DNA from 2 places in the Vibrio tritonius genome. Region 2 is predicted to be linked to the other one. Evidence: riboswitches for the same ligand, from Rfam matches in the RefSeq annotation. Region 2 holds a riboswitch; the other holds the start of a gene.

Region 1 (11,420 bases), on a different replicon from region 2:
GAACCACCGGATCACTATGACCTGCTTTCGCACCTGCTCGAACCGTCATTCTCGCAGTTAAGCGGGCTTATGCCATTGCACTAACCTCACGATGTCCAACCGTGATTAGCCCACCTTCGTGCTCCTCCGTTACTCTTTGGGAGGAGACCGCCCCAGTCAAACTACCCACCAGGCACTGTCCTTATCCCGGATAACGGGACCAAGTTAGAACATCAAACATACAAGGGTGGTATTTCAAGGATGGCTCCACAAATACTGGCGTACTTGCTTCATAGCCTCCCACCTATCCTACACATGTAGGCTCAATGTTCAGTGCCAAGCTGTAGTAAAGGTTCACGGGGTCTTTCCGTCTAGCCGCGGGTACACTGCATCTTCACAGCGATTTCAATTTCACTGAGTCTCGGGTGGAGACAGCGTGGCCATCATTACGCCATTCGTGCAGGTCGGAACTTACCCGACAAGGAATTTCGCTACCTTAGGACCGTTATAGTTACGGCCGCCGTTTACCGGGGCTTCGATCAAGAGCTTCGACCTAAGTCTAACCCCATCAATTAACCTTCCGGCACCGGGCAGGCGTCACACCGTATACGTCATCTTACGATTTTGCACAGTGCTGTGTTTTTAATAAACAGTTGCAGCCACCTGGTATCTGCGACTCTCAATAGCTCCATCCGCGAGGGACTTCACCGTCGAGAGCGTACCTTCTCCCGAAGTTACGGTACCATTTTGCCTAGTTCCTTCACCCGAGTTCTCTCAAGCGCCTTGGTATTCTCTACCCGACCACCTGTGTCGGTTTGGGGTACGATTCCTTACAATCTGAAGCTTAGAGGCTTTTCCTGGAAGCATGGCATCAATGACTTCACATCCTTAGATGCTCGACATCGTGTCTCGGCCTTAAGAGTATCCGGATTTGCCTAAATACTCAGCCTACGCACTTGAACCTGGACGACCGTCGCCAGGCCCACCTAGCCTTCTCCGTCCCCCCATCGCAATTGTAAGAAGTACGGGAATATTAACCCGTTTCCCATCGACTACGCTTTTCAGCCTCGCCTTAGGGGTCGACTTACCCTGCCCCGATTAACGTTGGACAGGAACCCTTGGTCTTCCGGCGTGGAGGTTTTTCACCCCCATTATCGTTACTCATGTCAGCATTCGCACTTCTGATACCTCCAGCATGCTTTACAACACACCTTCAACGGCTTACAGAACGCTCCCCTACCCAATACGATAAATCGCATTGCCGCAGCTTCGGTTTATAGCTTAGCCCCGTTACATCTTCCGCGCAGGCCGACTCGACTAGTGAGCTATTACGCTTTCTTTAAATGATGGCTGCTTCTAAGCCAACATCCTAGCTGTCTAAGCCTTCCCACATCGTTTCCCACTTAGCTATAATTTGGGACCTTAGCTGGCGGTCTGGGTTGTTTCCCTCTCCACGACGGACGTTAGCACCCGCCGTGTGTCTCCCGGATAGTACTTACTGGTATTCGGAGTTTGCAAAGGGTTGGTAAGTCGGGATGACCCCCTAGCCTTAACAGTGCTCTACCCCCAGTAGTATTCGTCCGAGGCGCTACCTAAATAGCTTTCGGGGAGAACCAGCTATCTCCGAGTTTGATTGGCCTTTCACCCCTAGCCACAAGTCATCCGCTAATTTTTCAACATTAGTCGGTTCGGTCCTCCAGTTGATGTTACTCAACCTTCAACCTGCCCATGGCTAGATCACTCGGTTTCGGGTCTATATCCAGAGACTGAACGCCCAGTTAAGACTCGGTTTCCCTACGGCTCCCCTAATTGGTTAACCTTGCCACTGAATATAAGTCGCTGACCCATTATACAAAAGGTACGCAGTCACCCCACAAAGGAGGCTCCTACTGCTTGTACGTACACGGTTTCAGGTTCTATTTCACTCCCCTCACAGGGGTTCTTTTCGCCTTTCCCTCACGGTACTGGTTCACTATCGGTCAGTCAGGAGTATTTAGCCTTGGAGGATGGTCCCCCCATGTTCAGACAGGATATCACGTGTCCCGCCTTACTCGATTTCACTGAATATACGCTAACGGCTACGGGGCTATCACCCTGTATCGCGGTCCTTTCCAGAACCTTCGCCTGACGCATATAAAGCTTAAGGGCTAATCCAATTTCGCTCGCCGCTACTTTCGGAATCTCGGTTGATTTCTTTTCCTCGGGGTACTTAGATGTTTCAGTTCTCCCGGTTCGCTTCATTAACCTATGTATTCAGTTAATGATAACTGCTTATGCAGTTGGGTTTCCCCATTCGGAAATCGTAGACTCAAGTGGCTCTTACTGCCTCATCTACGCTTATCGCAAGTTAGTACGTCCTTCATCGCCTCTGACTGCCAAGGCATCCACCGTGTACGCTTAGTCACTTAACCATACAACCCAAAAAAGTTTCGAGTTGATGAATCAAATCACCAAGGTTTGTCTGCATAACTCTTTGCTTTCACTTTGAAAAGTGAAGACAAAAAGGACATGTTGCAGACTCGATATTGCCGGACTCAATTTTGAACATTTACTTAAAAAGTAAATCCAAGAACACTTGAATGTGTTTTTGTTTGTCTTCTTAAAGAAGACAATTGAGAACTTTACAAACAATCTTCTATTTCATTGAAATAAAACATTGTTTTGTCAGCTTTCCAAATTGTTAAAGAGCAAAAGTACATTTAAGCACTTTCTAAAGATTTTCGGCGTCACTAATTCTAACCACGTACGTGTTACTGAAGTGGTTTGGAATTCGTTTCCAAAAATATTTAGAGAGTGGTGGGCGATACCGGGTTCGAACCAGTGACCCCCTGCTTGTAAGGCAGGTGCTCTCCCAACTGAGCTAATCGCCCACATTATTTGATTTCCTGTGGTAGGAAATGGTGGGTCGTACAGGATTCGAACCTGTGACCAATTGATTAAAAGTCAACTGCTCTACCAACTGAGCTAACGACCCGTGGTATCCCGTAGGGGAGTCGAACCCCTGTTACCGCCGTGAAAGGGCGGTGTCCTAGGCCTCTAGACGAACGGGACACTAAGATACTCTTTGCTTTTTCTAAACCGTATCAATCTGTGTGAACACTCATCGCAATAATCTTTCGTATTAAGGAGGTGATCCAGCGCCAGGTTCCCCTAGCGCTACCTTGTTACGACTTCACCCCAGTCATGAACCACAAAGTGGCAAGCGTCCTCCCGAAGGTTAAACTACCTGCTTCTTTTGCAGCCCACTCCCATGGTGTGACGGGCGGTGTGTACAAGGCCCGGGAACGTATTCACCGTGGCATTCTGATCCACGATTACTAGCGATTCCGACTTCATGGAGTCGAGTTGCAGACTCCAATCCGGACTACGACGCACTTTTTGGGATTCGCTCACTTTTGCAAGTTGGCCGCCCTCTGTATGCGCCATTGTAGCACGTGTGTAGCCCTACTCGTAAGGGCCATGATGACTTGACGTCGTCCCCACCTTCCTCCGGTTTATCACCGGCAGTCTCCCTGGAGTTCCCGACATTACTCGCTGGCAAACAAGGATAAGGGTTGCGCTCGTTGCGGGACTTAACCCAACATTTCACAACACGAGCTGACGACAGCCATGCAGCACCTGTCTCAGAGTTCCCGAAGGCACCAAAGCATCTCTGCTAAGTTCTCTGGATGTCAAGAGTAGGTAAGGTTCTTCGCGTTGCATCGAATTAAACCACATGCTCCACCGCTTGTGCGGGCCCCCGTCAATTCATTTGAGTTTTAATCTTGCGACCGTACTCCCCAGGCGGTCTACTTAACGCGTTAGCTCCGAAAGCCACGGCTCAAGGCCACAACCTCCAAGTAGACATCGTTTACGGCGTGGACTACCAGGGTATCTAATCCTGTTTGCTCCCCACGCTTTCGCATCTGAGTGTCAGTATCTGTCCAGGGGGCCGCCTTCGCCACCGGTATTCCTTCAGATCTCTACGCATTTCACCGCTACACCTGAAATTCTACCCCCCTCTACAGTACTCTAGCCTGCCAGTTTCAAATGCTATTCCGAGGTTAAGCCCCGGGCTTTCACATCTGACTTAACAGACCACCTGCATGCGCTTTACGCCCAGTAATTCCGATTAACGCTCGCACCCTCCGTATTACCGCGGCTGCTGGCACGGAGTTAGCCGGTGCTTCTTCTGCAGCTAACGTCAAACGAATGCGCTATTAACACATCCGCCTTCCTCACTGCTGAAAGTACTTTACAACCCGAAGGCCTTCTTCATACACGCGGCATGGCTGCATCAGGCTTGCGCCCATTGTGCAATATTCCCCACTGCTGCCTCCCGTAGGAGTCTGGACCGTGTCTCAGTTCCAGTGTGGCTGATCATCCTCTCAGACCAGCTAGGGATCGTCGCCTTGGTGAGCCCTTACCTCACCAACTAGCTAATCCCACCTGGGCATATCCTGACGCGAGAGGCCCGAAGGTCCCCCTCTTTAAGCCGAAGCTATTATGCGGTATTAGCCATCGTTTCCAATGGTTATCCCCCACATCAGGGCAATTTCCCAGGCATTACTCACCCGTCCGCCGCTCGCCGCCCATAATCGCCCCCGAAGGTTTGTTTATGTCGCTGCCGCTCGACTTGCATGTGTTAGGCCTGCCGCCAGCGTTCAATCTGAGCCATGATCAAACTCTTCAATTAAAAGTTTTTTCGGCTCAATGAATACTGATATTTCAACCGAAGTTGAAATGAATTGACTGTGCTAAGTCCGAAGACTTAATTGGTCACTCAGTTCATTGAAACCATTGTGCTTCCTAAGAAGCTATGATTATCATCAACGAGTGCCCACACAGATTGATAGGTTTAAATTGTTAAAGAGCTTCTAGCTGAACCAAGGGTTACATCCTTCGTTGCTAGGGGTGCGTATGATACGCTTTAATTTTTATGAGTCAACAACTTTTTAAAAGTTTTTTCTCATCACCTTTTCACTATTTGTGAATCACGTTGTTAATTGCTTACTCCGTGTCGGTGAGGCGGCATTATAGGGAGCTCACCATGAATGACAAGTGTTTTTTTGAAAAATAAAACTGTTCGATTAAAAAGGCATCAAATCACGTTTTATCGAATAAAATATCAACATTTGAGGGGGGTCACAGCATTTGGTTGGAAAAAAACCAAGCATATACGTAAGATTCATGTGTCTATTTTGTTAATTATGTACACGCCTCTTACATTTATCAGATAAGTAGCATTCAATATGAACTCTAAAAAATCTCTTTTGATTACTGTTGTTTTTGCATTGGTAGGTGCGTTTCTATTTAGTCAAATAGAAATACAACCTGCTGTTAGTTTCTTGATTGGTGTGATCGTCACCTTTTTTATTTGCAATTTTTTATTCAATACCAACAACGCACCTCAAACAAACACAACACTTGGTACAACAACTCTCTATGTGGGAAACCTACCTTATAAAGCAAACGAATCGAATGTCCGTGATTTATTTGCTGAGCATGGAGAAGTCTTCGCCGTACGATTGATGAAGGATAAACGCACAGGTAAACGTCGTGGATTTGGTTTTGTAGTGATGTCATCGGTTACTGCTGAGAACGCCATAACAAAATTAAATGAAGCCGACTATATGCAAAGAACCTTGAAGGTTCGCGTTGCTAATGACCCTAAACATCCGAATGAAGATATGTCTGAATAGGTTTAAAGCCCAATAAGGACAAACGTTCATTTAGCGCACCTTCTTCCCAAGCTGGTGCGCTACTGTAGATCTTATTGAGTAATTTGCTTGGAGGGTTATTATCAGGACTTCGCTCAGGGCAAAGCAGTGACTCAACCCTTCTTGCTATTGCTTCCCCTGAATCCACCAGCGTCACGCTATTCCCAAAAACCGATTGAATTTCATTTTTAATCAATGGGAAGTGAGTACACCCCAGTACTGCTACATCAATCTTTCCAATAAGTGGCAGTAGTACTGATCGCAGCTCTTGCTGGTTAACTTCTTTTCCTCGTAGCTTTTCTTCAGCCATATCAACAAGCCTTGTGGAACCGAGTAGCTCAACTTTCTTATCTTGAGAAAAATGGCGGATCAATTCATGAGTATATTGCCTAGTCACTGTCGCAGGTGTCGCAATTAGGCCTACGGCAAGATTTGCAAGTAAAGAAGCCGGTTTTATTGCAGGAACAACCCCGACAATAGGCATTGTTAATTTAGCCCTTAATCGAGGCAAAACAATCGTACTCGCCGTATTGCAAGCAATCACGACCAAATCGATTCTTTCTTTGTGCACCAACTCCGTGACAAACCGTTCCACTCTTTCAAGTAAAATATCTTGTGTCAGCTCTCCATATGGATAAGCCGCATTATCGAAAAAATAGACAACATCTAATTGGGGTAAGCGTTCTTGAATCTGCTGGTAAACAGATAGCCCCCCGACTCCAGAGTCAAAAATCAGAATTTTGTGTCGATTGGTATTAGTCACAGTTTATAGGCTCAATCATTAAATCCGCGTTGATCATACTCTCTCTTTTCCCTATCGCAATGGTCAAGCTGATATAAAAAAACCGCCCAAAGGCGGTTTACTTAGTTAAAACTTATACTCTGCGCTAGCAAAAACATTTCGGCCATCAGCCATGTAGTAATAACTACCAGAACCTAAGCCTGTCACATATGACTCGTTAAAAGCATTGCTGACTTTTACACCCATACTAAAATGGTCTGTAAAGTGGTAACGTGTCGCCAGATCAACAGTGGTATATGAACCCATCTTATCGTTATTATTATCTCTGCGGTCACCCACATAATTAGCAACCATCGATAGGTCAAATTTAGCGATGTTGTAGCTCACCAGCCAACTAAAGTTCTGCTTACCACGACGTGCCAACTGCTCATGCGTTTCTTTATTAATTGGATCTTTCCATTCTGCCGATAATTTATGCTCTATTGACCATGTATCAAAAATAGCTGAGACTTCCAAACCTTTTATTCGAGCTTTATTCACGTTAGCAGGGATCCAAGCGCCACCAGCCCCAACTGGAGCCCATTCAATTAGGTTGTCAATGTCTGTTTTATAAACGGAAACTTCCCAATCAATCCAGTCTGAATAACCACGTAACCCTAGCTCATTGGAGATCGATTCTTCCGGTTTTAGTTCCGGATTACCCTGACCAGGCCAGTACAAGTCGTTAAATGTTGGTGCTTTAAACCCAGTACCTGAATTTGCCACAACCTGAAGGCTATCCATTAACTGATATCCCAGCCCAACATTCCAAGTAGAATGTCCGCCAAATGAACTGTCATCATCATGCCGAACACTTGCCTCAGCGGTAAATTCATTAACACTGATTAGTGAAGTAAGGAAACCTGCTTTGTTATCCTTACTGGTATCGTCGTAATCCGTAGTACTGGTACCACCACGATGCGCTTTAACTTTTGTGTAATCCAATCCAATATTCACAGCAACTTCATCAACTGGGGTCAGTGTATTCAGCCAAACAACATTGTTACGACGAGTAAACAGCGCACTTTTTCCTGAGGAGCCATTTGCATCGCCATCCCACGCTTCGTTGTGCGCAGTAGATACCGTCAATTTCGAATTATAATTGTCGACTTGAAAATTCACTCCACCGATTAGACTGTAAAAGTCGTTATTACTCTCTTGCTTTGGACCACCATACTGACTGGCATATTCATTGTCTGATTCCTGCTTATAAGCACTCCCTTCCAAACGCCACTGGTCATTGAACTGATGGTTTACGCTACCAAAAAAGCTCGTTGAATCATAACCGTGCTTATCTTCACTTGGTGCAAGTTGATACACACGGTGACCATCACTCTTTTCCTTCGCAGCAATAAACGAACCATGTGTTTGTTCATTAAGTTGGCCAGAAGAGTGCCAACCTAACAGCTTATGGTTGTTATCACCGTAGCCTATCGTCGCTTTATGCAAAGATTTTCCTTTACCTGCAGTCGTAATACTAATCACACCACCCAGAGCATCAGAACCATAGATAGCCGCTCTTGGCCCTCGGATCACTTCGATTTTTTCAATTGCAAAAGCAGGGATTAACCCAATAGATGCACCACCAGAAGTAGCAGAATTAATTTTAACACCATCAACCAGTACTAAAGTATGCTGCGTTGAGGTGCCACGTATGTATATAGACGTATCCTGAGCTTTACCTCCCAAAGAGTTGATCTCGACACCGGGTAAGGTTCGAAGCACTTCAAGGGCACTATCAGCTTGCATGCTTTCTATGTCTTGGCGGGTTATAATGCTTACAGATGCTAAAACAGCAGACTGGGGCTGTTCAAAACGGTTCGCAGTAACGACTACCGTCTCATTTATTGAAGAAGATTGACTATTTGCCGCATGTACATGCGCCGCAGTTGACACCACTGCCACTGCAATAAGAGATTTTTTCATGACTTTACTTGGTCCTAAATCGCGTAAAAAAGCTGAGCAGGATCTATGTGTCCTTTTATGTGCTCAGTTGTTGGCAGGTATTCGGACTTAAGAGCTGTTATCCTACTTACTCGACTTCCCACAAAAAGCAGTGTCATCAAATGAGCTTTCGTTCTCTATTACCGCTGCGCGTCAGTTCTGGAGTTACACCAGATTCCCTTTTAAGTGCAAACGAGATTTTCTCGTTTGCACACCAACTCAATTGGATAGTAAGAACCAAATTAAAGATTGTCTAATAAAGTCTATTAGACTTTACTTTTTTATTGATAAAACGAATTAGATTAGGACAAAACTGGACATAAGCTTTGTATTGAATAAAATCTGCGCTCTGAAATCACGCACACCATAAAAAGGTAATGTAATGGCGACTCTTGATGTCAACCCTAACCGCTACTCTGAACAGTTAGCCGAAAAAGTATCACGTCTAAATGAGATGTTTACTCCGTATAACGTACCCGAGTTAGAAGTATTCGAGTCTCCAAATCAGTTTTATCGTATGCGCGCAGAGTTTCGTGTATGGCACGAAGGCGACGATCTTTACTACATCATGTTCAACCAAGAAACTCGTGAAAAATATCGAGTTGACCAATTCCCAGCAGCAAGCGAATTGATCAACGAGCTTATGCCATGCCTTGTCGAAGAACTAAAGAAAGAAGATGTCTTACGTCGCAAGCTTTTCCAAGTCGACTTTCTCTCAACTCTGAGCGGCGAAATCCTTATTTCGCTACTGTATCACCGTCAATTAGAACAAGACTGGATTGATCAGGCTAAAGCGTTAAAAGAAACGCTGACGAAAGAAGGTTATAACATCAACCTGATTGGTCGTGCCCGAAAAATGAAGATCGTGCTAGACCGCGATTACGTCGTAGAAAAACTGCATGTAAATGGTCAGCCATATATCTATCAACAGGTAGAAAACAGCTTTACGCAACCCAATGGTCAGGTTGCTCAGAAAATGCTGGAATGGGCTGTAGATTGCACTCAAGGCAGCAAAGGCGACCTTCTTGAATTGTACTGTGGTAACGGCAACTTCTCTTTAGCGCTAGCACAGAACTTTGAGCGAGTATTGGCAACTGAACTGGCTAAACCATCGGTTGACTCAGCACAATACAACATCGCCGCAAACAAAATCGACAACGTACAAATCATTCGTATGTCTGCAGAAGAATTTACTCAAGCAATGGAAGGCAAGCGAGAATTCCGTCGCCTAAAAGACAACGGTATCGATCTAAAAAGCTACAACTGCAACACTATTTTTGTCGATCCACCTCGTGCGGGCATGGATGAAGATACTTGCAAAATGGTCCAAGGTTACGAACGTATCATGTACATTTCATGCAACCCTGAAACGTTAAAAGAAAACTTAGATATTTTGTGTGAAACACATAAAATCACACGTTTTGCGCTATTTGATCAGTTCCCATACACCCACCATATGGAAGCTGGTGTGTTCTTAGAACGAAAATAGTTTGCATAAAAAAACGAGCCAACGGCTCGTTTTTTTATTTTTTATCCTTGGGTGAAAGAAAACCAAGTTTCTTGCCTACCCACAGCACTAACACCAATAAAATAATTAGCGAAAAGAAATTTGACCCGGATTCAGGGTACTGAGCTTTAATGAAAGCCGAATGCCCAAACGCGCCAACAAAAAAACACGCCAAACCAACTAAAGGTACATCCTCAGCAATAGGATGACGTAAGTATTCCTGATACAGCGCCTGCAGAGTTAACACTAAAGCAATTAGAGGGAAAATTGAAAATGAGACTTCATTCATCGTAAGCCACGAAAGAATGGCATCTGCACACATCCCTGCAATGAGCGCAAGAACTAACGTTTTTCTCTCCGAACCTGGATTGGACTTGTCATTTTGCGTCGACATTTTTTTCATCCTTTACTAGATTGTGTTCACGTTCTTTCCGATACCAATGTGCACCTTTGGCAATCATTCGTAACTGCCGTATCAAACGAATTGCCAGTTCTTCTCGTTCTTGACGATTAAGATCTAACGCCTCTGCACCGGAAGAAAATACCAAAGTAACCGAAGCTTGTGCTTGAGTTTCTGCTTCACTGCGATGCATCCCCATCACAACAAGGTACTCCGCTAATTCAGCGGAGAAGTGCTGAATTTCTCTGGCAACAGCGGCGCGGAATTCAGCAGAAGTGCCGGAACGTTCACGAAGCAACAAGCGAAATACGTTTGGACTATTAGAGATAAACTCCATGAAAGTTTCAACCGATGTGCGAATCACACTGCCTTCTTTCACAATCCGTTGGCGAGCTTGGCGCATAAGTTGACGCAGCAGTAAACCACCTTCATCAACCATAGTTAAACCCAATTCGTCCATATCTTTAAAGTGACGATAAAATGAAGTCGGTGCAATTCCGGCTTCTCGAGCAACCTCTCGAAGACTTAAATTCGAGAAACTTCTCTCGGCGCTCAATTGACTAAATGCCGCGTCAATAAGCGAACGACGAGTCTTTTCTTTTTGCTGGGCGCGGATTCCTGTGGATTTCATAGGGAATCATTTCTCGATTAAGGAAACTATGGACCATACTATAACCTGATTATGCACATTGTCTAAGTAACAAAATAAGTTGCCTAATTCGAAAAGGGCCTTATCTGCCAACTAAGACAACTGGCTGTTATTTACCATCAAAACATGATGTTAAACGAACAACTAAGATAATGCTTTTCCAGAATCATTATCCATCGTAGCAGGTGATGTAACAGATTAAATAACCGAGAACGCGTGATCCTCGCCACTGTGCTACGTCTGTTACGTTTTCATACTTTTCAAGTGAGTTAATATAAAGAAACAATAATGTAAACAGCAAGAAAGGATTTCCAATGACACCCAACAACCATTTTGACGTAATTGTCATCGGCAGTGGCCCTGGAGGCGAAGGTGCCGCTATGGGTCTAGCTAAAGCAGGAAAGAACGTTGCCATAATTGAAAAAGAAAATAGCGTTGGTGGCGGGTGCACACACTGGGGA
Region 2 (11,420 bases):
ACCCAACGCGCTAAATGGTGCAACGGATGTGTTGGTGAATGATGATATTCAAGATGAAATGGCGGCTTGTATCAAAGCAGGTCCGGTGAAAAAGATTGTGAGTTCACCTCTGCGTCGCTGCTTTGATGTGGCTGATCGCCTGTGTCGGGAGCAGTTCGATATTCAGGTTGATCAGAGCTGGCGTGAGCTAGATTTTGGCGTTTATGACGGTGTTCCTTATGATGAGTTAGGGGATGCTTGGGCAGAGCTAGAGGCTTTTTGGGCCGATCCATTAGCCAATCCGATACCGGAATCGGAACCTTTAGACCAAGGTTACTATCGTGCAGTGGCAGCGTGGAAACATCTGGTTGAACAGGCGCAAGAAGACACCATAGTGATCACCCACGGCGGGATGATCCGTTTTGTGTTGGCACACCTTCTCAATGTGGATTGGAAAGATCCCAAGTGGTATAGCGTGCTGAACATTACCAACCAGAGCGTTACTCATGTTCAGCTGCTGCGCTATGAAGGGAAAGCGTTTTTTAGCGTTCAAGGTGTTGGTCTGCCGTTGACCACCACGACCTTTGATTAACGCACCCCACCTTGAATGAGCTGTTGTCGATGTTGAGTGTGGTAAAAACCAAGCACATCGATTTGGCGAATTTGATGAGCTATTTTTTCCACATCGTGGCGGGATTCATCGTACATAACACCGATAACACTGCCACTGTGGGCAAGGTTAATGCCATACAAACCTTGGCGTTCTACCATGTCTAAGATGGAGTAAAAGAGCGGTTTTGGCAGCACTTTTTGGCTTTCAATGGCGCTCAGAGTTGCCGCTTCACCCAGTAATGCTTTGTCTTGTTCGTCCACGGCATTACGCAAAAGGCGGTGGGCCTTTTCCAGTTGGTCTGAAGATGCTTGTAGGGTTTCATAACGACGCATGCGGTGGTAATCCGCCGTCTCTAAGCTAATCGAACTTTCCAATACCAACAGATTAATAGGATCAATCGTCCCCATGGTTTCAATCACTTCGCCTTGGTTATGGTCAAAGAGGGTTAGGGCATTAAAGATGGTTCCGTCGGTTGGCTCTAATGAGGCGCACAAATGGCCAATTTCCACCTCAGTGAGTTCGCGATTAAAATAACGGGCTGTGGCCATCAAGGTTGCTGCGATGTCGGCAGTGCTGCTTGCCATCCCCTTGGCTTTCGGAATATTACTTTCAACATGGATAGAAAGTTCTTTCGCGGCTTCTTCTGGCTGACCAAGAAACGTTAACGCTAAATTGAAAGCCTTACGTGCCATAAAGCCGGTATTGGTGGGAAGATCGGGGTTTCGACTGACCTCAACCGTTGAAAACCAATTAATTGGGCAGGAAACCAATTTTTCATTGCCATTAATCCAGCCTTGAATTAATTCACCACAGGAAGCGGGGCAACTTGCTTTAGCCATGATGTAATACCTCTTTTAATGCCGAAATCAGCTGGATATTGGCCGCACGGGATTTGATTGCAATACGATAAAACTGTTGATTTAACGTTGGGTAATTGGCGCAACTGCGAATCAATATGCCGTGTTTCATCATTTGAGCTTGCAGCTGACTATTTGGCTCAAGATGTTTAAAAAACAGATAATTGGCGCTTGGCCTATACATCGTAATGCCTGAAAGTTGACTTAATTCCTGCCAAACAAATGTCTGCTCTTGCTCTAACCAGTGTAGGGTGTTCTTTACAAATTGGGTATCAGAGAACAGTACTTCACCCGCTAAAGCGGCAAGCGCATTAATGGTCCATGGTTCACGCTGTTCCCGCATCTGGCCAAGCAATGCGTCATTCGAAGAAAGCAAATAACCTAGACGCAAACCGGGCATGGCATAGAACTTAGTTAAAGAGCGCAGAATAGCGAGATTTGGATAATCAGCCAGTTGAGCCACTAAGCTTGGCGTGTCTCCCATAAAATCGATAAAGGATTCATCAATAAACAGCGCAATATCGAGTGCATGGCAACGGGCGACGATTGCTAATAATAAATCGTGGTCTGGCATTAAACCGGTGGGGTTATTGGGCGTACACAAGAACAAGGCATCTAAGGAGGCGTCGAGTGCGTCGAGTAACTTGGGGGTCAATGCAAACTGTTCGGATTCTCGCAAATTAAATTGCACGATTTCGCAATCGACGCGCGCTAAGGCGCGGCGGTATTCGGCAAAACTTGGCTCAACAAGAAGCGCCTTTTTCGGCTTTATGTGATTGGCCCACAGAAAAATCAGTTCAGTTGCCCCATTGCCCGCAATCACCTGTTGTACGGGCAGTTGGTGATGGGCTGCGATCGCTTGGTGCAACTTGAGATAATCAATATCTGGGTAGTGTTCAACACAATCGAGCTGCTCGATAATGGCTTGTTTCACACTGTGTGGCATACCTAAGGGGTTAATATTGGCGCTAAAATCAATGACCTGCTCCGGGTTTAAACCGTGCTCTTGTGCCATTTGAATGACATTTCCACCGTGCTGCCCACTTTTGGCCATACGCGCTTCCCAAATGATATTGATGTTGTGTTGTTATAAGGCCACTTACTGGTTAAGTACTAACGATTGTATCTCGTGATGCGTGGCAGTAAATTCCAAAATTGTGTGTTTTTCCGCGACCTTACCGATGACGATCAGGGCTGGAGAGCGTAATCCAGCGTCTTGCACCAAGCTGGCGATGCTGTCTAAGTTACCGCACACCACTTGTTGCTCTTTACGTGACGCATAGCGAACCACGGCAACCGGGGTGGAGGCATCTTTGCCACACATAATAAGCGACTGACAGATGTGACTTAGCTGGCTCATTCCCATTAACACCACTAAGGTGCCATCAAGTTTGGCGTATTGTGACCAGTCCACCTGATCTTTCCCTTCTTTACGGTGTCCGGTAATGACATGAAAAGAAGAGGCACAATCACGGTGAGTTACAGGAATGCCTGCGTAGGCTAATCCACCAATCGCAGAGGTGATGCCCGGTACGACTTCAAACGGAATATGATGTGGAATTAGCGCTTCTGCCTCTTCACCACCGCGACCAAATACGTATGGGTCGCCACCTTTTAGCCGAACAACATTCTGCCCCTGAAGTGCATGTTTTATCAAGATATTATTGATTTCTTCTTGTGGGATAGGATGAAAGTTAGGGGTTTTGCCCACATTGATCAATTCACACTGAGCGTTTGCTTCATCAAGCAGTTCTTTACACACAAGTCGGTCGTAGACCAAGACATCGGCTTGGCGAATGCAGTGTAAACCTTTTACGGTAATAAGGGTTGGATCTCCTGGACCTGCTCCGACGAGCCATACTTTTCCTGGCATGTTTACTTTTCTCTTTATTCAGTGAGGAAAATCGTTGAGCGGCCTTGCTCACGATTGGCTATCACTATGTTATTGATGTTATTTGGTATCTGCGTTTGACAGTACCATCGCTGATCGCGTCTTTTTTTGAGCCACGACAATAATGTGTCAGTTAATAACGATTTACGAAAAAATAAATAGAGAAATAAACAGCAGAATATAAAAGCGGCGCGAAAAAATGAAATTATTTCAATTTATAGATGAATAAAATTCAATTTAGCTGAAGGAATAATCAATGTGGAGAAATATTTAAAGTGCCTGATTTACCGAGAAGAATTTATTTTAACCAATTAACTAAAGATAGAAAGAAAACAGAAATATCTTGATCTATATCATGGATGAATAGCGGTAAATATTAATATGGTAGCACTTTAATTTTGTGTAACAGCACGAACATGGCAAAGACGAATACAGCTCATTGGCTGTTTAATTAAGCATCTTGGTTGCAGTTAGCCAAAAATTTGTGCTGTTATTCTCTGTTAGCGTGATGTGGCTTAGTTAGGATGTGGATTAGTTACATTAAAGATGAAGGGAATGTGGCGCAAAGCGCATGTCGCTTGGGATAAGCTTGAGGTATAGTAAGCGCGTTTATTTATTTGTTTATCATAGAGATGCGCATCGTGTGAGCGATGCTCCGGAAGCGAGGTGAGAATCCTCCGCAGCCCCCGCTGCTGTAATGCTGACAATTTGGCTAACACCACTGTTTTAGAAAACGGGAAGGAGCCAAAGCGAATGACGCTAAGCCAGAAGACGAGTCACTATGAATTCCAAAACTTCTTCGGTGGGAAGAGAGTGGAAACAACCAGAACAGGTCATGCCGCAAGGTAGGCTTTGTGTTGATTGTTTTTCAAAACTCTCCCTATCAAGGACTAACTTATACCTTGTGGTGGAATATGAAAGCATTTGTGATTGCCGGTACAAACAGTGGTTGTGGAAAAACGACCATGACGTTAGGTTTGCTAAAGGCGCTAACCAATCGCGGTTTAGCGGTGCAACCTTATAAAGTCGGACCGGACTATATTGATACTGCTTGGCACACTCGTGTCAGCGGTGTGGCATCGCGTAATTTGGATGCCTTTATGCTGCCAGCAGACACCATGCGTTCTCTTTTCTACTCTCATACTCGTAAAGCAGATATCGCTGTCATCGAAGGGGTAATGGGCCTTTACGATGGTTATGGCGTTGATCCACATTACTGCAGTACCGCCGGCCTTGCTCGTGATTTGAATTTGCCGGTAATTTTAGTCGTGGACGGGCGCGCTGTGTCGACCTCTGCCGCTGCAACCGTGATGGGGTTCCAACACTTCGACCCAGAACTCAATATCGCAGGGGTGATTTTCAATAACGTTAATTCCGATTCTCACTTAGATTTGATTCGCGCGGCAGTGGAAAAATACTGTCAAATACCCGTCTTAGGTCGCCTGCCTAAGTTGCCAGCAATCGAATTGCCCGAGCGCCATTTAGGGTTGTTGACCGCGCAAGAATCTTCACGATTTGATCCTCATTGGCAAACTCTTGCAGAGGCGATAGAAGAGCATATCGATTTAGATGCCTTGCTGGCGCTAAGTGAGATAGAAGATCAGGGCGCAGACATCAACGAATTTGCTTTCCCCGATCTCAATGCATTGCCAGAATCCTATGCAGAGTCCGATCAAGAAGCAGACCAAGCGGGAGCGGGTTTAACTATCGCGCTGGCCCACGACAACGCGTTTAACTTCTATTACCAAGACAATCTCGATTTACTCGAGCAGCAAGGCGCGACCATAGTGCGCTTTAGTCCTCTAGATGATGAAGCCGTACCTGAATGTGACTTAGTGTATATCGGCGGCGGTTATCCGGAATCGTATGGCGCAGCATTAGCGCAAAATAGCAGCATGCTTGCATCACTGCGCACGCTCCATCAACAAGGCACCCCCATTTATGCCGAATGCGGCGGCTTGATGTACCTCGGCGACAGCCTCACCACTTACGAGGACACACACCCTAAAACTACTAAAACTAACGGGGACACACACCTTTCCGCACATCCATTAACGGGGACACACACCCTAAATAAAGGGAATGTTAAGGGGGACACACACCCTATGGTGGGGATTCTACCTGGCCGTAGCACTATGACCAAGTCATTGAAAAGATTTGGTTACTGCTTTGCTACCGCCAACACCAATACGGTGATATGTCCGCAAGGAACAGTGTTACGCGGTCACGAATTTCATTATTCAGAGTTTACGACTGAGCTTGAACCTGTGTTCGATATGACCAAAGAACGCGATGGCGAAATCATTTCGCGTTGGGGTGGTGGTTATCAAGTTGGCAATACTTTAGCGACCTATCTGCACCTGCATTTTGCTCAACAGCCAGAGCTAATTAAGCACTGGTTTGCTCTTGCAAAAGAGAACCAACTTTCACGCACTAAACCAATAAACGAGGCAATAAAATGAGCCTTATCATCATCTGGTTTGCGTTTATGCTCGATTGGCTGATTGGCGATCCGCCCAATTGGCCGCATCCGATTCGTTGGATTGGTAATTCCATTAGCTGGATGGAGAAATGGCTGCGCAGCTTAGGTGAAAAACCGCAGTGGCTCTACATCGCTGGTGGTATTTTATGGCTGATTGTTGTCGGTGGAAGTTACGCGGTCACTCAAGGTTTGCTGTTTAGTCTGTTCCACTGGCACTGGTTACTGGGATCCGCAGTCGAGCTTTGGTTGGCAGTGACGGTATTGGCGGGTAAATGCCTGAAAGATTGCGCTTTGGATGTGATGAAGCCTTTGATGCAAGGGGATTTGGGGCAAAGTCGTATCATGCTCTCTTACATTGTTGGTCGTGATACTTCGCAATTGGAAGCGCCGCAAATTACTCGCGCCACGGTTGAAACCGTGGCGGAAAACAGTGTCGATGGTGTGTTTGCGCCTTTGATGTACCTGTTTATCGGTGGGGTGCCGCTTGCCATGGCGTACAAAGCGGTTAATACCCTTGATTCGATGGTGGGTTACAAAAACAACCGTTACCGCGAGTTAGGCTTTGTTTCTGCCAAAATGGACGATTTATTCAATCTTATCCCGGCACGTTTAGGCTGGTTGCTCTTAACATTTGCGGCTTGGGCACTGAATTTTAACTGGCGCAATGCGCTGCACATTGGTTGGCGTGATCGCTATCAGCATAAAAGCCCTAATTCAGCTTGGTCGGAAGCGACTGTTGCTGGGTCGCTCGGTATTCGTTTAGGCGGTCCAAACCGCTATTTTGGTGAAATGGTCGATAAACCGTGGATTGGTGATCATCACCGAGACATCGAGCCACAAGATATTGTTCACACTAATAAAATGATGTTTGTCGCGTCATGCGCCGCACTGATTATTTTCACACTTTGTTTTTGGATTATTCATTAGGGAATCATTATGACCTTTATTCAACAGCCGCAACTCATTGAAAGTACGAGCTTTGAAATCATCGACGGCATCATCGCGGAAGAATTTCCCGATTACCGTTTTCACAATGAGTTGGAAAAAAAGGTCATTACCCGTGCCATTCATACCACGGCGGATTTTGATTGGTTGGAAATCCTAAAATTTTCACCGGATGTGTTGGATAAACTGCAACAAGCGATTCTTTCTGGTTGCACCTTAGTTACCGACACCACCATGGCGCTATCAGGCATTAACAAACGTTTATTAGCCGAATATGGCTGCGAAACGCGTTGTTATATCGCCGATCCTGAAGTGGCCGAGATTGCCAAAGCCAACGGCATTACTCGCTCTATGGCCGCGGTCGATAAAGTGGTGCAAGAAGAAGGCAACCATGTGTTTGTGTTTGGTAATGCGCCAACGGCGTTGTTCCAATTACTCAGCCATGAAGCGCGTTTTGATGCCGAAAATTTACCCATCGCCATTGGTGTACCCGTGGGCTTTGTTGGTGCGGCGGAATCGAAACAAGCCCTACACGAAAGCCGTTTCCCACATATTGCAGCGCTCGGTCGCAAAGGCGGTAGCAACGTGGCGGCGGCCATTATTAATGCGGTGCTTTACCACATTCGCGATACGGCAGCCGACACTGCAAAAGCCCAAGCACAAGCCGATCACGATAAGGCAAACGCATGAGCGAAGAGACTCAGCAAGCCTCACCGATTAGCGCGAGTGCCAGTCCCGGTGGGGAAGAGTTAGTTTGGCATCGTGGAAAGTCTTATCGCAAAGGTTACACCACCGGGTCGTGCGCTACCGCTGCGGCAAAAGTAGCTGCCTTGATGATTGCGCGCCAACAGCTGATTTATCAGGTATCGATTGTGACGCCATCGGGCGTGACGCTCAATTTGAATGTGGAAGAGCCTTCTATTCAAGGCAATGAAGCGGTCGCGGCGATTCGTAAAGATGGTGGCGATGATGTGGATGCCACCCACGATATGCTGATTTTTGCGCGTGTGTCCTTGTTAGAAGAGAGCACCGACATTGAAATCACTGGTGGAGAAGGCGTGGGTGTGGTGACGAAAAAAGGCGTCGGCTTGCCGATTGGTTGGGCAGCAATCAATAAAACGCCACGTCATACCATCGAGCAAGAAGTGCGTGGTGTGATTGGCCCTAATCAAGGGGCGAAAGTAGTCATCTTTGCTCCAGAGGGAGAAGAGCGAGCCACCCGCACTTACAACGCTCGGTTAGGCATTGAAGGCGGTATTTCCATTATCGGTACAACCGGCATTGTGACGCCGATGTCGGAAGAGAGTTGGAAACGATCCCTTGCCATTGAGCTTGAGCAAAAGCGCGCTTTTGGTATGGAAGAAATCATTTTCGTGCCGGGCAATCATGGCGAACGCTTTGTTACCGATGAGCTGCATTTAAGCGGCGATCTGGTGGTGAACATGAGTAACTTTGTTGGCTACATGCTGCAAGAGGCCAATCGCCTGCAATTTAAACGGGTGATCATGGTCGGCCACTTAGGCAAGTTGGTGAAAGTGGCGGCGGGGGTATTTCATACGCACTCCCATGTGGCGGATGCGCGCATGGAAACCTTGGTCACGCATTTGGCTTTACTTGGCGCGCCAAACGATCTGCTCAAAGCGGTGTTTGCGTGTCCAACCACCGAAGCGGCGATGGAACTGATTCACGAACAAGGTTTCGATGGCGTGTATAACGAAATTGCCAAAGCGATTGTCGAGAAAGTCGAGCATATGCTGCGTTATGCCACGCATAAGATGACTTGCGATGTGGTGCTGTTTTCCTACGACAACATCGTGCTTGGTTCAAACCGACCAGTGAGCGAGATTGTTGGCGAGGTAGCCGATAAGTCGGTTCCAAAAGGAGACTTAGCATGATCAGCGTAATTGGTACCGGACCCGGCGATAAAGCGCTGATCACCCATGCAGCGCAAGCTTTGATCGATGAAGCGGATGTGCTGGTTGGCTGGCGACGTCTCCTTAGTGAATTTGATGAACACCCCGCAGAAAAACATCTGATGGGCGTCGATATCGATGCCACCATCGAATGGCTGCGCGTTAACCAAACGCGCAAGATTGTGGTGCTCGCCTCGGGCGACCCCATGTTGTTTGGCATTGGTAAACGCATTGCCGAAGCCTTTGCTGAGCATGAGCGCCAAATTGTACCGGGCATCAGCTCGATTCAAGCGCTGTTTAGTGCGGTGGGGCTGGATATGAACGATGTGTACATCACCAGTAGCCACGGCAAGCAGCCCAATTTGGATTTTATTTTAATGCACGACAAAACGGCATTAGTGACCGACAAGGTGATCGGCCCTTATCAAATCGCACAGGAAATCCTGTCGCGCGGCTTCAAACGGACCATGATCATTGGTGAAAACCTCGGTTACCCAACCCAAAGGATTTCTGTGCTCGCTCCCGAGCAAGTGCAGGCAGAATACGACATGAATGTGGTGATAATAGTCAATGAAAGACAGTGAATTTTTACGGGGCGAAACCGTCCCAATGACCAAGCGTGAAGTGCGCTCGGTAGTATTAGAACGATTGGATTTACATCACGCGAGTCGCTTTGTGGATGTCGGTGCAGGCACCGGTAGTGTCGCGATCGAAGCGGCAATTCGTCATCCTAATTTGAACATCATCGCCATTGAGCAAAAACCACAAGCGGTTGATTTGATCAAAGACAACTGCCAGCGTTTTGGCTGTGAACAGATCAAAGTGATTCCGGCAAAAGCGCCGTGTGATTTCACCGGTCATGTGGATGCGATGTTCATTGGTGGCAGCGGCGGTAATCTTACCGACATCATCGATTGGAGCCTAGAGCACCTGATGGAAAAAGGGCGTTTGGTATTGAGCTTTATTTTGCAAGATAACCTTAACGAGGCGCTTAACCACCTGAAACAGTGTGACGTAGACGATCTCGATTGCTGCCAAATTTTGGTGTCTAACTATGCCACACTCGGCAAAGGTTACTACTTCAAACCAAATAACCCGACCTTTGTGGTGTCGTGTAAAAAGGGGAAAGCTCATGGCAACGTATGATCCTTCGATGGTGTACTTCGTGGGGGCAGGTCCCGGCGACCCAGAACTGATTACCCTCAAAGGCTACAACATTCTTAGCCAAGCCGACGTGGTGATTTACGCGGGATCGCTGATCAATAAAGAGCTGCTCAATTACTGCAAACCAGAAGCAGAATGTCACGACAGTGCGTATTTGCACCTTGATCAAATCACCGAATTGATGGTGAGCGGCATCAAAGCTGGCAAGCTGGTGGTGCGTCTGCAAACTGGTGATTTGTCGCTGTACGGTTCAATTCGTGAACAAGGGGAAGAGCTGGGTAAACACGGCATTGGTTTTCGCTCTGTGGCGGGGGTCTCTTCTTTCTTGGGCGCAGCGTCGGAATTGGGCGTGGAATACACGGTTCCTGAAGTGTCACAAAGCTTGGTGATTACCCGCATGGCAGGTCGTACGCCAACGCCGGAATTGGAATCGATTGAACGCTTTGCGGCCCATCAAACGTCGATGGCGATTTTCCTTTCAGTGCAAGGCATTGAGAGTGTGGTGAAACAGCTTCTCAAAGGCGGTTACCCACAAGAGACGCCAGCGGCGGTGGTGTACAAAGCCACGTGGGATGATTGCCAAATCATTCGCGGCGATTTAACCGATATTGCTGAGCAAGTGAATGCAGCTGGCATCAACAAAACCGCACTGATTTTGGTCGGGCGCTTCTTAGGGGAAGAGTATCACTACTCCAAACTCTACGATGCGGAGTTTAGCCATGAGTATCGCTGATCCCGCAAGGGTATCGTTACTCTCGTTAACCCCGGGTGGGCAGGCATTGGCCGAGCGCATTCAAGCGTTGTGGCCGGTGAAATGTTACTGCGCCGAGAAATACCTCAAACCGGGTTTTACTGCGTTTAGTGGCAGTTTTGCTGCCACCTTAGCGGAAGCTTTTGCTCGCGACGAAGCAATCATCGTGATTGGTGCGTGCGGGATTGTGGTGCGCACCTTAGCACTACTAGTGCAAGACAAACTGCACGATCCTGCCGTACTGGTGATGGATGAAAAAGGGCAGCATGTCATTAGCTTGCTGTCTGGGCACATTGGCGGCGCGAACGAACTGGCGTGTCAATTGGCGGCTCGCGTGGGCGCAACGCCAGTGATCACCACCGCAACGGATGTGAATCAGATTTGCGCGATTGATGTGTTGGTCAAGCAACTTGGCGCCACCATGGTGGATTTTCGTGACGCGGTAAAAGTGCTTAATCAAGCCTTGGTTAGCGGTGAAAAAGTAGGGATCTATTTTGATCAGTGCACAATCGCTTGGCTCGATTTGGATCTCAATCGGCTTGATTTACGTGGTCTAACCCAGCTTGAGCAGCCAAGCGAAGCGGGTTATTGCGACCATGTACTGCTGGTCTCGATGCAGCAAGAGTTAGGTGAGTGGTCGGCACTTTCAAATGCTTATCATATCGTGCCGCAGCAACTTGTTGTCGGCATGGGCTGTCGCCGCGACCTTGAACCGAGCTTAATGGCGCAGAGCTTTGCTGAATTACTGCAAGAGCGCAATTGGCATCCTTTGGCGTTAACCCAGTTTGCCAGCATTGATGTTAAACACGATGAGCCTGCGATTTT

What was found. Region 2 has a riboswitch for cobalamin ahead of JCM16456_RS19790 (cobyrinate a,c-diamide synthase). Riboswitches for the same ligand answer to the same signal wherever they lie in the genome.
Region 1: another riboswitch for cobalamin. It lies ahead of JCM16456_RS14655 (TonB-dependent receptor domain-containing protein); the one in region 2 lies ahead of JCM16456_RS19790 (cobyrinate a,c-diamide synthase).

What each region holds. Positions count from the first base shown of each region.
Region 1 covers NZ_AP014635.1:3,284,213-3,295,632, forward strand. Annotated here, with positions in the region: rRNA gene JCM16456_RS14620 (23S ribosomal RNA) at 1-2,390, opposite strand, end outside; tRNA gene JCM16456_RS14625 (tRNA-Val) at 2,774-2,849, opposite strand; tRNA gene JCM16456_RS14630 (tRNA-Lys) at 2,878-2,953, opposite strand; tRNA gene JCM16456_RS14635 (tRNA-Glu) at 2,955-3,030, opposite strand; rRNA gene JCM16456_RS14640 (16S ribosomal RNA) at 3,102-4,654, opposite strand; gene JCM16456_RS14645 (RNA recognition motif domain-containing protein) at 5,211-5,660, shown strand; gene murI (glutamate racemase) at 5,629-6,441, opposite strand; gene JCM16456_RS14655 (TonB-dependent receptor domain-containing protein) at 6,547-8,385, opposite strand; cobalamin riboswitch at 8,441-8,637, opposite strand; gene trmA (tRNA (uridine(54)-C5)-methyltransferase TrmA) at 8,786-9,892, shown strand; gene JCM16456_RS14665 (YijD family membrane protein) at 9,927-10,304, opposite strand; gene fabR (HTH-type transcriptional repressor FabR) at 10,288-10,941, opposite strand; gene sthA (Si-specific NAD(P)(+) transhydrogenase) at 11,274-11,420, shown strand, end outside.
Region 2 covers NZ_AP014636.1:998,983-1,010,402, reverse strand. Annotated here, with positions in the region: gene JCM16456_RS19810 (histidine phosphatase family protein) at 1-571, shown strand, start outside; gene JCM16456_RS19805 (GHMP family kinase ATP-binding protein) at 568-1,431, opposite strand; gene cobD (threonine-phosphate decarboxylase CobD) at 1,424-2,503, opposite strand; gene cobA (uroporphyrinogen-III C-methyltransferase) at 2,549-3,322, opposite strand; cobalamin riboswitch at 3,954-4,135, shown strand; gene JCM16456_RS19790 (cobyrinate a,c-diamide synthase) at 4,195-5,802, shown strand; gene cbiB (adenosylcobinamide-phosphate synthase CbiB) at 5,799-6,749, shown strand; gene JCM16456_RS24015 (cobalt-precorrin-8 methylmutase) at 6,759-7,457, shown strand; gene cbiD (cobalt-precorrin-5B (C(1))-methyltransferase CbiD) at 7,454-8,662, shown strand; gene JCM16456_RS19770 (cobalt-precorrin-7 (C(5))-methyltransferase) at 8,659-9,264, shown strand; gene JCM16456_RS19765 (decarboxylating cobalt-precorrin-6B (C(15))-methyltransferase) at 9,251-9,826, shown strand; gene JCM16456_RS19760 (cobalt-precorrin-4 methyltransferase) at 9,813-10,577, shown strand; gene JCM16456_RS19755 (cobalt-precorrin 5A hydrolase) at 10,564-11,420, shown strand, end outside.